3 regions of the Anaerobacillus sp. 63XJN7_5_ISO-PGPR-S23-430 genome follow, and region 3 is predicted to be linked to each of the others. Evidence: a T-box and tRNA genes for the amino acid it is inferred to sense, from the RefSeq annotation. Region 3 holds a T-box; the other regions hold tRNA genes.
What was found. A T-box is a leader RNA that pairs with one kind of tRNA and senses whether it is charged. The one in region 3 lies ahead of tyrS (tyrosine--tRNA ligase), so its partner is inferred to be a tRNA-Tyr.
Positions count from the first base shown of each region.

Region 1: it has a tRNA-Tyr gene. The T-box ahead of tyrS (tyrosine--tRNA ligase) is inferred to sense a tRNA for this amino acid. The anticodon was not compared.
Region 2: it has a tRNA-Tyr gene. The T-box ahead of tyrS (tyrosine--tRNA ligase) is inferred to sense a tRNA for this amino acid. The anticodon was not compared.

Region 1 is NZ_CM149686.1:171,678-176,667, reverse strand. It holds gene cdaA (diadenylate cyclase CdaA) at 1-217, opposite strand, end outside; gene AC0VYJ_RS01020 (anti-sigma factor family protein) at 459-1,088, opposite strand; gene sigW (RNA polymerase sigma factor SigW) at 1,105-1,668, opposite strand; gene AC0VYJ_RS01010 (aspartyl-phosphate phosphatase Spo0E family protein) at 1,885-2,097, shown strand; gene rocF (arginase) at 2,120-3,022, opposite strand; tRNA gene AC0VYJ_RS01000 (tRNA-Ala) at 3,282-3,357, opposite strand; tRNA gene AC0VYJ_RS00995 (tRNA-Gly) at 3,361-3,434, opposite strand; tRNA gene AC0VYJ_RS00990 (tRNA-Gly) at 3,445-3,519, opposite strand; tRNA gene AC0VYJ_RS00985 (tRNA-Lys) at 3,523-3,598, opposite strand; tRNA gene AC0VYJ_RS00980 (tRNA-Tyr) at 3,603-3,687, opposite strand; tRNA gene AC0VYJ_RS00975 (tRNA-Thr) at 3,698-3,773, opposite strand; tRNA gene AC0VYJ_RS00970 (tRNA-Val) at 3,851-3,926, opposite strand; tRNA gene AC0VYJ_RS00965 (tRNA-Glu) at 3,949-4,023, opposite strand; tRNA gene AC0VYJ_RS00960 (tRNA-Thr) at 4,030-4,105, opposite strand; tRNA gene AC0VYJ_RS00955 (tRNA-Asn) at 4,110-4,184, opposite strand; rRNA gene rrf (5S ribosomal RNA) at 4,195-4,311, opposite strand; rRNA gene AC0VYJ_RS00945 (23S ribosomal RNA) at 4,568-4,990, opposite strand, start outside.
Region 2 is NZ_CM149686.1:2,411,149-2,416,138, reverse strand. It holds gene AC0VYJ_RS12715 (alanine/glycine:cation symporter family protein) at 76-1,458, opposite strand; gene AC0VYJ_RS12710 (spore coat protein) at 1,582-1,866, opposite strand; gene AC0VYJ_RS12705 (hypothetical protein) at 1,878-2,063, opposite strand; gene kynU (kynureninase) at 2,122-3,399, opposite strand; tRNA gene AC0VYJ_RS12695 (tRNA-Leu) at 3,562-3,646, shown strand; tRNA gene AC0VYJ_RS12690 (tRNA-Arg) at 3,657-3,733, shown strand; tRNA gene AC0VYJ_RS12685 (tRNA-Met) at 3,748-3,824, shown strand; tRNA gene AC0VYJ_RS12680 (tRNA-Tyr) at 3,842-3,926, shown strand; tRNA gene AC0VYJ_RS12675 (tRNA-Gln) at 3,931-4,005, shown strand; tRNA gene AC0VYJ_RS12670 (tRNA-Gly) at 4,011-4,084, shown strand; tRNA gene AC0VYJ_RS12665 (tRNA-Arg) at 4,176-4,249, shown strand; gene AC0VYJ_RS12660 (ATP-binding protein) at 4,384-4,990, shown strand, end outside.
Region 3 is NZ_CM149686.1:3,068,630-3,073,619, reverse strand. It holds gene AC0VYJ_RS16170 (transglycosylase domain-containing protein) at 1-2,208, opposite strand, end outside; T-box leader at 2,349-2,571, shown strand; gene tyrS (tyrosine--tRNA ligase) at 2,660-3,925, shown strand; gene rpsD (30S ribosomal protein S4) at 4,148-4,750, opposite strand.

The sequences.
Region 1 (4,990 bases), 1.4 Mb from region 3:
CATAAAGAACGACCCGCTCTAGAATCCAATGTAGCGTGTTCAGTTCGAAAAAACTACTTAAGAACCATGCGGCAATAATGACCGTAATTCCCTTAAGAAGCTGAACAGCCTTCGTGCCGCGAATAAGCATAATAATTTTATATATCACATACGTAACGAGCAAAATATCAATAATCTCAGTTATGTAATCAAGTACATTTACATTTCCAACAGGCAGCACGGCTCTTCCTCCAAACGTATTGTATTTAGCCTGAAGTTCACTTCTAGTGCATTGCTAAAATACATTTGTAACTTTTTAATTATATCATATTTTTGACAACTTCAAAAAAAGCACATCTCAATTAGTATGACATTTCATATAATTAGTAACTCTGTGATCAAATGTTGAGTTCGGGGGAGAAGAATCATTTTTTTACTACAGCAATAATTCACAAAAATAAACCGCCCTATAGGACGGTTTATTTTTGTTCATCATTTGTAAATACACTACCTATATCTTGAAAAAGGTGTTTCAGCTGAAACCACGTCCAGTCAAGAATATGATCCACCTCTTCGATTTCACCAGTTACCTGTCCAGCAGAGGCCATATACTGTTCTCCATTGATCACAAGAACATCACCTTTAACCTGTCCTTCAATTTCAAGATTACGGTTTTTTACTGTTAGATCTCCTTCAATGACTTCACCCTCAGGAACAATAACCGTATTCGTTTCCTGGTCAAATCTTAAATTACCAGAGAGCGCAGATAATTGATCCTCACTCGTCCATGATGAATAAACAGATCCTGCCATTAATACTAAGAATAAAATCGCCGCTGTTACGAATGGATGAGATTTCATCCATCGTTTCATCCAGACCGTGCGTTTCTCCTGTGGTAGCTGTTGCATTACCTTTGATGTAAAACCATCGGGTGCCTTCATAGAAGGTGAGCTGAGGAGAAACGATTCCGTTTTCTTCAGTTCTTCATAATGCTCTTTGCAATCATGACATGTCTTTAAATGATCAAATAGCTCTTTACGCTGTTGATCTGTAGCTTCTTCATCAAGTACATCATGCATAATTGCAACTATTTCTGCAGGGCATTTCATAGCTTCTCCCCCTTTCTTACTGCTCTCGAAGCTTCTTTCTAAGCGCTTCTCTACCCCGATGTATTCGGGTTTTGACCGTTCCTACTGGTAAATCCAGAATTTCACTGATTTCCTTTAGCGATAACTCCTGAATATACTTTAAAGTTATAGCACTTCGATACTTAGCTGGCAAACTTAGAATAGCCTGATGTATCCCATCCTGTGCCTCTAACGATACAACTTCATCATCAGGTAATGGTTCATCAGTCGACACTTGAGAATACATTGTCAGACCTTCCGTTCCCGAAATTTCAGCATCGAGGTAATAATCCGGCTTTTTCTTTCGCATACGATCAATCGATAAGTTCGTGGCTATACGATATAACCAAGTAGAGAATTTTCGATCAATCTGATAGCGATCAATGTTCGTATAAGCACGAATGAATGCCTCTTGAGCCACATCCTCAGCTTCCTGCCTGTTACCAAGCATTCGGTATGTCAAAGCAAAGACTCGATCTTTATAGAGCTCTACTAACTCCCCAAATGCATTATGGTCCCCTTTTCTTACTTTCAACACGATTCTTTTTACGATTGCATCCATTTTTTCAACCCCCGCTGATTCCTGCGGCTATTATAGTTACGTATCAGGAAAAACAAAGTTTCACTTTTTCTAAAAAAACATTTTCTAATCTTTCCTTATTCTATCACGTTTGAATTACTGTTTTTAATGAAAATACATAATTTTCTAGTGAAAATAGTTTATTTTTTTAATATATAGGGTATAAAGCTATAAATTATTGAGAGGGTGGTTCGGCTCATGGAAAGGTTGAATCGAAAAATAAGCTTTCAAATAAAAAGCGAGAAAGATCATCTCCTTCAAGAAATTGAGGCTTCCCGCAATAAAATGAATTTATTAGCAAGGAACAAACCACTTAGTTCTTCCGAAATAATTGAAATTAGCACTTATCTGGACTATCTATTAAACGAATATGATCAATGTCGAAATAAAAAAACAGCGGCTTTATCTTAAGATAAAGTCGCTGCCTTTGTGTTTATTTTAATTTTTCCCCAAATAAAGATCCCATTAAAGCGACGGCAACAGTAGCCGTTTTATTTTTCTCGTCTAAAATAGGATTCACTTCAACGAATTCTGCAGAAGTTAAAATGTTTGATTCTGCAAGCATTTCCATCGCAAGATGACTCTCACGATAGCTAATTCCTCCAAGTACTGGTGTACCTACTCCAGGAGCATCGTGCGGATCAAGTCCATCAAGGTCAAGACTTAAATGCACCCCATCAGTGTCTTTCGATACATACTCGATAGCCTCTTCCATTACTTGCGTCATACCCATACGGTCAACTTCATGCATCGTATATACTTTAATACCTTTTTCTTTAATCAGTTTACGCTCACCATCATCAAGAGAACGAGCTCCGATAATCACAATGTTTTCTGGTTTAATTTTAGGTGAATATCCTGAAATGCTAGTTAAAGACTCATCACCAATACCAAGACTAACTGCAAGTGGCATTCCATGAATATTTCCTGATGGTGACGTTTCGGAGTTATTTAAATCACCATGCGCATCGTACCAAATAACGCCTAAATTTTCATAATTACGTGCTACACCGGCAAGAGTGCCAATAGCAATACTATGATCTCCACCAAACACTAGTGGAAAGCGCTTTCGATTAATCACTTCATTTACAACATTTGAAAGCTTTTCGCTAGCATCAGCAACTTCTTTCAAATTTTTAAGTTGATGATCCTGTTCTTCTGGACGCTTTTCTGGCCTTCCTATTTCAATATCCCCAAGATCTTCAATATCGTAATTCAAATTTGATAACCGTTCTACAATTCCAGCATATCTGATCGCACTTGGACCCATGTCTACCCCGCGTCTCATTTGGCCAAGATCCATTGGTACTCCTATAATCGAAAGTTTATTATTCATTATGTAGCCTCCTCGTATCCTAGTCTAGCTCTATTCTACCCATATTCCAGTAAATGACTCAACCTGACATAAAATACGAATAAATATTCATACAATTACGTAAATTGATGTTCTTTACGGATAAATATAAGGAACAGTAGCCTGGCCGTGGAGGATCTGAATCATATATCATCTGCAAGGCGCATTAGAAATAGAAAAGTTTCCTACTTCAAAATGATTTTATGACATAAAAAAAACCCTAAACATTGTTTAAGGAAAATGGTGGAGCCTAGCGGGATCGAACCGCTGACCTCCTGCGTGCAAGGCAGGCGCTCTCCCAGCTGAGCTAAGGCCCCATTTGGAGCGGGTGATGGGGATCGAACCCACGACATCAGCTTGGAAGGCTGAGGTTTTACCACTAAACTACACCCGCATATAAAGTTTGGAGCGGAAGACGGGATTCGAACCCGCGACCCCCACCTTGGCAAGGTGATGTTCTACCACTGAACTACTTCCGCATATGGTGAGCCATGAAGGACTCGAACCTTCGACCCTCTGATTAAAAGTCAGATGCTCTACCAACTGAGCTAATGGCTCTTACTGGTGGAGGGGGACGGATTCGAACCGCCGAACCCTGAGGGAGCGGATTTACAGTCCGCCGCGTTTAGCCACTTCGCTACCCCTCCACTGGAAAAATGGTGCCGGCCAGAGGACTTGAACCCCCAACCTACTGATTACAAATCAGTTGCTCTACCAATTGAGCTAGGCCGGCAAATATATAGTATTAACAAATAAAAAAGAGTGCACTCTACTGAGTACTCCTGAAGGTAAAGCAATTATTAAGAAAAATGGTGGAGGATGACGGGCTCGAACCGCCGACCCTCTGCTTGTAAGGCAGATGCTCTCCCAGCTGAGCTAATCCTCCACAGAGTATAGATAAATTAAATTGGTGACCCGTACGGGATTCGAACCCGTGTTACCGCCGTGAAAGGGCGGTGTCTTAACCGCTTGACCAACGGGCCATGTCCTGGAGCTTCCAACCGGATTCGAACCGATGACCCCTTCCTTACCATGGAAGTGCTCTACCTGCTGAGCTATGGAAGCATAATGGCTCCACAGGTAGGATTCGAACCTACGACCGATCGGTTAACAGCCGATTGCTCTACCACTGAGCTACTGTGGAATATTGGTCAGCCTGGCAACGTCCTACTCTTGCAGGGGGAGATCCCCCAACTACCATCGGCGCTGAAGAGCTTAACTTCCGTGTTCGGCATGGGAACGGGTGTGGCCTCTTCGCCATCATTACCAGACTAATCAAAGGTTGTTCCACTAGAAAGTGTTTAACCAAGGACAAGATATATCTTACTATATTTCTTTATAAAGATCAAGAAAAATTTTCATTCCTTGAAAACTAGATAGCACGCACAACGTTTTCCAATAACAATGTCTAGTTCCGCAGGCTACATTCTTGCCCATTTCACTCTTTCACTTCAGGCGAAAAGCGCCTTACGTTCAAGAGCTCCAATGGTCTACGAAAGTGACCAAGCCTGCTTTACTTTTCGTTTTTAGGTTAAGCCCTCGATCGATTAGTATTCGTCAGCTCCACGTGTTGCCACGCTTCCACCCCGAACCTATCTACCTCATCATCTCTAAGGGATCTTACCAGCTTCATGCTGTGGGAAATCTCATCTCGAGGGGGGCTTCATGCTTAGATGCTTTCAGCACTTATCCCTTCCACACGTAGCTACCCAGCTATGCTCCTGGCGGAACAACTGGTACACCAGCGGTGTGTCCATCCCGGTCCTCTCGTACTAAGGACAGCTCCTCTCAAATTTCCTGCGCCCGCGACGGATAGGGACCGAACTGTCTCACGACGTTCTGAACCCAGCTCGCGTACCGCTTTAATGGGCGAACAGCCCAACCCTTGGGACCTACTTCAGCCCCAGGATGCGATGAGCCGACATCGAGGTGCCAAACCTCCCCGTCGAT
Region 2 (4,990 bases), 660 kb from region 3:
TATGTTTCCGTCTAGAAAAGATATAGGCAGGAGCGGAGAGGAACCTAAATTAGGTGAATGTCCCATGTGAATTTCTTATGAACTAATGCCTTTGTCTTTCGTTTGGGCTTGCTTTAAGAAATTTAATTTGTAGTCATCTGTTAGTTCTTTCACTTCCTTACTAAGGAATAAGATCGCAATAACGTTTGGGATAACAAACAAGGCGAGTGTAATGTCGACTAGCTCCCAAACAAATTGAAGTCCTCCAATAGCTCCAACAAAAATAGAAATAATATAAACAAATCGCATTACTCTAGAAAAGGGTGTGCCAAATAAGTATTCAGCTTGTTTCTCACCATAAAAGACAAGGACACCTATCGTACTGATAACAAAAATCAATAGGAGGGAAGAAACAAAGATGGGGCCCCATGTAGCTCCCATTAGTCCAGAGAAAGCATCTGAAACCATATCAGCTGCATTTGAGGGTTTAACGTCTTTCCAAGCTCCTGAAAGAAGCACTGTAAAAGCTGTTACTGTGCAGAGAACGATTGTATCGATAAAAACGCTGAAAATGCCCCATAATCCCTGTCTACATGGATGAGGCGTATGTGCTGCAGAATGGGCAATAGACGCCGTACCCATACCAGCTTCGTTTGAATAAAGCCCTCTAGCAAGGCCCCATCTAACAGCTGCAGCAAAACCAGCTCCAGCAAAACCTCCAGCTGCTGAGATCGGTTGAAAAGCATGTACGAAAATAAGGTTCATAACAGCTGGAAACTCTTCTATATTAATCACCATAACGCCGATAGCGCCTGCAATATATGTAAGTACCATGAATGGAACAATCTTCTCAGCTACAGAACCAATTCTACGTATTCCACCGAATACAACAATTGATATAAGGATAATTAATAAGACACCTGTTACCCAAGTCGGTAATCCAAAAGAACTTTCTGAGAGTGTTGAAATGGAGTTGGTTTGGACCATGACACTTGGAATGATTTCAATCATCAGTCCAAAAGCGAATAGAGATGAAGCGAACTTCCATCCCAAGCCTTTTTTTATGTAATACATTGGGCCACCAACATACACGCCATTTTTGTCTTCCTCTCGGTATTTGATCCCAAGAACAATTTCCGAGAATTTTGTAGACATTCCAATTATAGCGACAATCCACATCCAGAAAATAGCGCCAGGTCCTCCAAAAGCGATTGCCACAGGAACCCCAACAATGTTTGTAGCACCTGCAGTAGATGCAAGAGCGGAGGCAAAGGCCTGAAATGGTGATATTGTGCCATCTCCTTTTTCTTTTTTGAAAATTTTACCAATGGTATGTTTTAAAGCGTGGGGAAAAAAGATTATTTGAAAGAAGCCGAGGCGGATTGTTAAAAATAATCCACCGCCTAAGAGTAAAATCATCATAGGATAACCCCAGATGAACGCGGAAAATTCGGTTATTGCATTAAGAATATAGTCCATATCAATCTCTCCCTATAGGTAATACTCATTTAATTATCCATATAAAGGGAGGCTGAAACTCTATTTACAAAATTATGAAAAAATGAGCATAAAGACACAGAGCCGGTTTTCACCGGCTCTGGATTAATGGACCTGGGGAGGCTGATTATTCTGTTGTTGCTGCGGAGCTGTTAGTTGGTTTTTAACTTGTTGAATTTCATTGGTTTGGGCTTTGGCAGCTGGCTGATAATACCCTTTTTGTTTAGCGTATTGATAAAGGTTATATTGTCGCTGCTCATCAGTATTTCTAATTTGTTGAAGAGCCTGACGAAGTTGTTGATTGTCAGCTTGAGAAATGACGCTCCCGTAATTACTTAAGCTGCTGTTCAATACGGATAAATAATCATTTACCATGTCTTTCTCATTCATAAAATCCCTCCTTAATTTAAGAAGCTGATTAATTGTTGTTGTGTGTTACGTGCGTCTTGTGCATCCTTTTGAAGCATTTGCTTAAGCTGCGGACAAGTACAAGATTGGGCATAGGAATCAAGTTTGTTTGCGAGTGTTTCATGTCCGCCGATCATGTGACGCAGGTTTTGAAGTTCAAGTTCGTTCAGCTGAGTCATCCTGTTTCCCTCCTTCATTTCACATAGTATGAATGGAGAAAAACCAAATTATACTCACTTAAGCGATAACATTTCGCTCGTTAGAAAACTGCTGATACGTTTTTTCAATCATAATACTCTTTAGAATTTGGACAACATGATAAACATCTTCAAATGATGAATAGAGAGCAATTGGTGCAAGGCGAATGACGTTTGGTGAGCGGAAATCTGGAATGACGCCTTTTTGTTTTAGCGCTTTGCAAATTCGAGCAGCTTCATCGTGCTCGAGACAAATATGCCCACCCCGTCGATCATCTTCTGATGGATTAGTGATTGTAAAACCATCTTCAGCAAGATTTTCTTTAATAAGACACATTAAATAGTTGGTAAGAGACAATGATTTTTCTCGAATCGCATCTATGCCAGCTTCGTTCATCAATTCCAAAGCTCCTATTAAAGGAGCCATACTAAAAATGTGGGGTGTGCCTATTTGAAATGCGCCAGCGGTTTCAGCATGAGTAAGCGTATGGCTCATATCGAATTGCACTTCTTTCTTGGAACTGAACCATCCAGCAAGACCGGGTCGTCTGCCAAGGTGGTTTTCGTGCACAAAAAGTCCACCAACACCACCAGGGCCACTATTTAAGTACTTGTATGTACACCAAACCGCGAAGTCAACGTTCCAGTCGTGAAGTTTATGTGGAATGGCTCCGATTGAATGAGCTAAGTCAAAGCCAATGATTACTCCTTTAGAATGGGCTGCTTTTGTGATTTTTTCTATATTTAGTAATTGTCCGCTCCGGTAAAGTACGGAAGGGAGGAGAATAAGGGCTATAGTCTCATCGATGGCCTCAATGATATCTTCTTCCAGGATTGTTCTTCCGTCACGGCTCGGAACTTGTACTAGATTAGTTTTAGGGGATAACCCATGGAGTTCAAGCTGACTTTGAATAGCATAAATGTCAGATGGAAATGTTAAAGAATCGGCTAGTATTTTTGTTTTGTTTCCTGAAGGTTTAAAAAAAGTAGCGAGCATCTGATGAAGGTTAGTTGTAATTGAACCGGTAGTAATTGTTTCAGAAGCATGTGAACCGATTAGCGTTGATGTCATCTCACCGATGTTTTCTGCCATATAAAACCAGGGCTGCTTTCCATCAGACCAGCCATCAATTCCATGTTGCTTCCAGTCATCAAGAGATCGAAGAAGGGATGCTTCCGCATTCTTTGATAGAAGACCAAGTGAATTACCATCCAAATATAGCGTATTTGGATTTAAGTAAAACTTATCACGTAAATGGGCTAAAGGGTCTTTCTTGTCGAATTCTTTTGCGCCTGTAATGGACTGTGATAAACTCATATGTAACAGCTCCTTTTCTACAACTTATCGTATGAGAGGGAGAAGAGCATGTCAACGCTTTCACTCTTTGCAAAAGAAACTTTCTACATTTTTTTAGAATAATGATTGACATTTTAAATGATTCAATGGTATATTATTAAACGTCGCTGATGCACAGCACATGCGGGTGTGGCGGAATTGGCAGACGCGCTAGACTTAGGATCTAGTGTCTTACGACGTGGGGGTTCAAGTCCCTTCACCCGCACCATATATTTTTTGCGCCCGTAGCTCAATTGGATAGAGCGTCTGACTACGGATCAGAAGGTTAGGGATTCGACTTCTCTCGGGCGCACCATACATAATTTAAGTGGCGGTGTAGCTCAGCTGGCTAGAGCGTACGGTTCATACCCGTGAGGTCGGGGGTTCGATCCCCTCCGCCGCTACCATATTACAATTTCATCATGGAGGGGTAGCGAAGTGGCTAAACGCGGCGGACTGTAAATCCGCTCCCTCAGGGTTCGGCGGTTCGAATCCGTCCCCCTCCACCATGATTGGGCTATAGCCAAGCGGTAAGGCAACGGATTTTGATTCCGTCATGCGTTGGTTCGAATCCAGCTAGCCCAGCCATTTTTGCGGGTGTAGTTTAGTGGTAAAACCTCAGCCTTCCAAGCTGATGTCGTGGGTTCGATCCCCATCACCCGCTCCATTACATATTGTAGAAGAGTTTTAAAAGCTACTTCACAACCTGATTTTAATCATGGTATACTTTTGTTGAGATGGAATACCATTCATATCGTGCGCCTTTAGCTCAGTAGGATAGAGCAACAGCCTTCTAAGCTGTGGGTCAGAGGTTCGAATCCTCTAAGGCGCATACCCAAAACTCCTTGAATAAGATTACTTATTCAAGGAGTTTTTTTATTTTATTAACGGCACATGTGTGTTTGCACATAGGCTTCATTTCCAATAAACTAGTAATTAATAAATCACTTGGGAAATGGTGACGAAATGAAGCGATATAAAGGAAGAATTATATCTGTTGTAACGTTTTTTATGGCGATTCTATTATGGGATTATTGGCTTTATTCTGTGAATGAAATTAAAATCAATTGGTTAATGGACATATTCTTTACGATCTCAGTTATGGTGATTGTTTGGTGGTTCTCTTCTTATTATGATCGCTCTGTCATACTTCTGTCCAAATTAAAAGATAGTGAGGAAAAATATCGTAAACTATCAGAAAACTATAATAGTGTCATAAACAGCTTAAACGAAGTTGTTTTTCAAACTGGAATAGATGGTAGTTGGATCTGGTTGAATGAAGCGTGGGGTGAGTTAACTGGATACGACGTTCAGGAATCAATAGGCACATACAGCTTATCTTATATACATCCAGATGATCGGCTGAATATACATAAAGAATTATCTCGATTCCAAGATGGCGCAGAAAAATCTAACGTATTTGAATTCAGGGTTCAGAAAAAAGGCGGGGGGTTCGTCTGGTGTGAGGTCTTTATTAAATATGAATATAGCTCTAAAGGAAGATTTGAAGGAATGACAGGAACGATTAAGGATAAAACCTTTAGAAAGCAATCAGAAGAGCGGTTACTTAAAA
Region 3 (4,990 bases):
TGGTTTTTTATCATAAGCGGCATTAGCAAATAGTGCCCATAAGTTTTTGTTTCTGTTGGCATATTGACTATCCATGCTAATTTGTTTGTCATATCCAGTCCATACACCTAGTGAAACATTAGGATTGACTGCTACAAACCATGAATCATAATAATTTTGTCCAGTTCCTGTTTTTCCTGCCCAATCAGAAGCGAATTTTAATTTCCCTGGAATGTCTTGGGCAGTACCCTGGTTAACTACATCACGCATCATATCGATTGATAGATAGGCAGTTTGAGGACTGAAAACATCCACTGGTTCTGGTTTTTGTTCGAAAATGGTGTTTCCATCGCGGTCAACTATTTTATCAATTAAATAAGCATCAACAAACTTTCCTCCATTAGCAAACGTGCCAAATGCGTTGGTATTCTCTTCGACACTTACTCCCCGTTGTAGCGCACCAATTGCCATTGAAGGATTGGTTCGATCATCAAGAGTCATTGTACTAAAGCCCATCTTCACCAAATAGTCGGTTGCGTCCACTGGGTTCATTTTATTATAGACTCGAACAGCTGGAACGTTATAAGACCTTTCCAACGCTTTACGTGCAGTTACAAGACCATGGTAGTTTGATGAATAGTTACCAGGATTATATCCATCTTGAATTGGTAAGTCTGGCACAATATAGCCAGGCTGAACTTTTCCCATTTCCATTGCCGGGGCATAGTCAAGCAATGGTTTCATTGTAGAACCGTTTGATCGATAGGCGTCTGTAGCATGGTTAAGTTCTTCTTGCGCGAAATCCCTTCCACCAACAAATGAAAGAATTTTTCCAGATTCATTTTCGATGAGGATACTACCTACTTGCATAGGAAATTCTTTATTTTCAAGCTCTCCAGTTTCAGGATTTTGCACGGAGAGGGTTTTAGCACTTTGGAAATAGCTTCCGTTTTCTAGCACTTTATCTCTTGCAGCATTCATAGATTCATAAATATCTTTGTCAATTGTAGTATAAATTTTATATCCATTTTTGCGAAGCTCTTTCTCTGCATTACTCATAAATTCAAGGAATACATCTGAATTTTCTTGAACTTCTTCCCATTTCAAATCCATTTTCTTGGCTATTTCCGTTGCAGATCTACCAGTAACGTTAGCATCATAAGTGATTTGATTGTAATAGTCTACACTCTTCGAAAGTTCCTTCCCGTCATATCCTTCTTCATTCGCGATCTGCTCGGCAAGAACTCGCTTCGCACGATCTTCAATCTCAAATGTAAGGTAAGGGTATTTTTCTACTGGCGAAGGCGAAGACTCAGCTAGATTTTTTTCAATATCGTATTCTAGCGCTTTGTTATACTCTTCTTCAGTGATTGTTTCTTCTTCATACATACGATATAGAACAAATTCCATCCGATCGATTCCAGCTGAAAGATCCTTCTTTACCTCACCCGAATTTGTAAAAGGGGTGTATGTATAAGGGTTTTTGGGAATACCTGCAATGAATGCAGCTTGAGGCAAATTTAAATCACTAGCATTTACACCAAATATGCCCTGTGAGGCTGCTTGTACGCCCGCAATATTATTACCGGAAGCATTTCGTCCATAAGGAACGATATTAAGGTATGCTTCTAGAATTTCTTCTTTATTAAAGAAATTTTCGAGTCGAAGAGCGAGTAGCATTTCTTTTGCTTTTCGTTCGAAAGAAACTTCTCTTGTTAGAATCTGGTTCTTAACTAACTGTTGTGTTAATGTACTACCACCGCTTCGATCATCTGAATTGGTGACTTCTTGAAGAACGGCACGTCCAATTGCTTTTGGAACAATACCATCGTGATCGAAGAAATATTCATCTTCTGTGGAAATAACTGCTTTTTGTAGAAGAGGAGAAACGTTTTTTAACTCAACCTCTTTTCGCTCAATATCAGAACGAAAGTTACCAAGAAGAACATCACCTGCAAAATATACCTCACTGGTTTCTTCATAGTTATAAACGTCTCTCTTCATCTCATCGTAAGAGCGAATCGGTTCATCTTTAACAAGTGATGCGAAATATCCTGCACCAACACCACCGGCGAAAATAGTGCCCATTAGACCTAGCACGATAAAAATAAGAAATAAATTCCAAGTCACTTTGTAGGCGATCCTGGACCCGGTTAAGATGTTATATTCTTGTAATCTATCAATGAACGCGTTCCACTTCTGCCTGATAGAAGAAAAAAGCTCTCGCATTCCTATACCCCCTCAAATTAATCCTGTTTATTATAGCATATGTCGTCGAGATTTGTATAAACTGGTAGGGATTTCTGTAGGCTTAGAATTGACATGATTTTACCTTTGTGATATTAATTTAATTAGTGTTTTTTAATGAACGACATGCCTTGATTGGACGAAGTAGCATTTTTCTCCCTTTTTCAGAGAGCTGATGTGCGGTGAGAATCAGCATAAAGGAAAATGTGAATTACCTCCATGAGCATCTAATGGGAAAGACAGTGTCTGTGTAGCATTAGACGGTTCAGACCGTTATTCTGACTGAGTGGGAGAAAGGTTACTTTCTTCAACAAGGGTGGTACCGCGATGAAACTCGTCCCTTTTCTGGGGCGGGTTTTTTTTGTTTTTTTGCCCATTTGGATTATTTTAGTGGTTTGCCAAAAGATATTATTAACGAAAGGAAGTCGATTACATGCACATATTAGAAGAATTAGAAGCAAGAGGACTTTTAAATCAAGTTACAGATAGAGAGGGCCTTGAAAAGGAACTTTCAGAAAACCGCATTGCTCTTTATTCTGGCTTTGATCCTACAGCTGATAGCCTTCATATTGGGCATCTTTTGCCTATTCTAGCCCTACGTAGATTTCAGTTAGCTGGCCACACGCCGATTGCGCTTGTTGGTGGAGCTACTGGGCTGATTGGTGACCCTAGTGGCCGTTCAAATGAACGTACGTTGAATTCAGAAGACATTGTAAAAGATTGGACGAATAAGTTACAGGGACAGCTTGCTCGCTTTTTGGATTTTGGAACAGATGCGAACTCTGCAAAAGCTGTAAACAACTACGACTGGATTGGGGAGCTAAATGTTATTCCATTCCTGCGTGATGTTGGAAAGAACTTTGGTTTGAACTATATGCTTGCGAAAGATTCTGTTACTTCACGTCTTGAAGCGGGAATTTCTTTTACAGAATTTACGTATATGATTCTTCAATCATATGATTTTCTTCAGCTTTACCGGAAAGAAAACTGTCGTCTTCAAATTGGAGGAAGTGACCAATGGGGGAACATTACAGCAGGTCTTGAACTGATTCGTAAAGAAGAAGGCAGCGAAGAGTCTTCAAAAGCCTATGGAGCAACATTCCCACTTGTTACGAAGAGTGATGGTTCTAAGTTCGGTAAATCTGAAGGTGGAGCGATTTGGCTTGATGCCGATAAAACCTCTCCTTACGAATTCTATCAGTTCTGGATTAACACAGATGATCGTGATGTTGTGAAATTTCTTCATTACTTTACATTTTTAAGTATTGAAGAAATTAAAGAGATTGAATCAAAACATATCGAAGCACCGGAAAAGAGAGAAGCTCATCGTACTCTTGCTGAAGAAGTGACAAAGCTTGTTCACGGAGAAGAAAAGCTTCAGCAGGCAATCAACATCTCGGAAGCGCTGTTCAGTGGTGACATTAAACAGCTAACAGCTGATGAAATCCGTTTAGGATTTAAGGATGTTCCTTCTTTCCATGTAGAAGATAATGAAAAGGGACTTATCGATCTTCTTGTAGAAGCTGGTATTTCTTCATCTAAGCGCCAGGCAAGAGAAGATGTTAAAAATGGAGCGGTGTATATCAACGGTGAACGGTGTCAGGAAATGGATAAAGTTATTTCAGAAAGCGACCAAATCGAAAATCAATACGTGATTATTCGTAGAGGGAAGAAGAAATATTTCCTTCTTACGTATTAATCATTTAGCTATTTTAACTAATACTGGTGATTCCCAATAACGGTTGGTTATCACAGAGAGTAAATGAGTAAAAAATCACCAGCGGTTATGAACAGCCAATCATTAAGAGGAAGACCCTCCCATTGAAAAGAGGAGGATCTTCCTCTTTTTTTTATATTTTTTGTACTAAGTAAATTTGGACATAAAAAACCCCGGAATAAGTTCCGGGGTTTTTGAAACAGCTTAACGAGAGTAGTACTCAACGATAAGAGCTTCAGTGATTTCAGCAGGAAGTTCAGAACGCTCAGGAAGACGAGAGAACGTACCTTCAAGCTTATCTGCATCGAAAGTAAGGTATTCTGGAACGAAATTGTTTACTTCGATAGCTTCTTTGATGATGTCAAGGTTGTTAGACTTCTCACGAACGCTGATCACTTGACCAGTCGCTACACGATAAGAAGGAATGTCAACGCGTTTGCCATCAACTGTGATGTGGCCGTGGTTAACTAGCTGACGAGCCTGACGGCGAGTGCGAGCTAGACCTAGACGATAAACAAGGTTATCAAGACGAGCTTCAAGAAGAATCATGAAGTTTTCACCATGAACACCTTTCATTTTGCCAGCATCATCGAAAAGACGTCGGAATTGACGCTCAGTCATGCCGTACATGTGACGAAGCTTTTGCTTCTCTTGAAGTTGAAGACCATATTCAGAAAGCTTTCTACGCTGGTTAGGTCCGTGTTGACCTGGAGCGTAAGGGCGCTTTTCCAATTCTTTACCTGTTCCACTTAGAGAAATACCAAGACGACGAGAAATTTTCCAACTTGGTCCTGTATAACGAGCCATAATTAGCTCCTCCTTTATACCATTATTATTGGTATAAAATAAAAACAGTGTCGTGATTCCGGTTTGTGCACATTGTGTTTTCACACGCCTTCACCTCGACAGCCGGAGGTTACGCGGCGTACCTATTAAAAGGAACACAATGAAATCACAGCCCGTCACGCTGCTGCCCATTCTTATTTTACACAAATGCTATTGTAACTCTTTCAGTATTAGATGTCAACTTTAGTAGAAATGAGATGG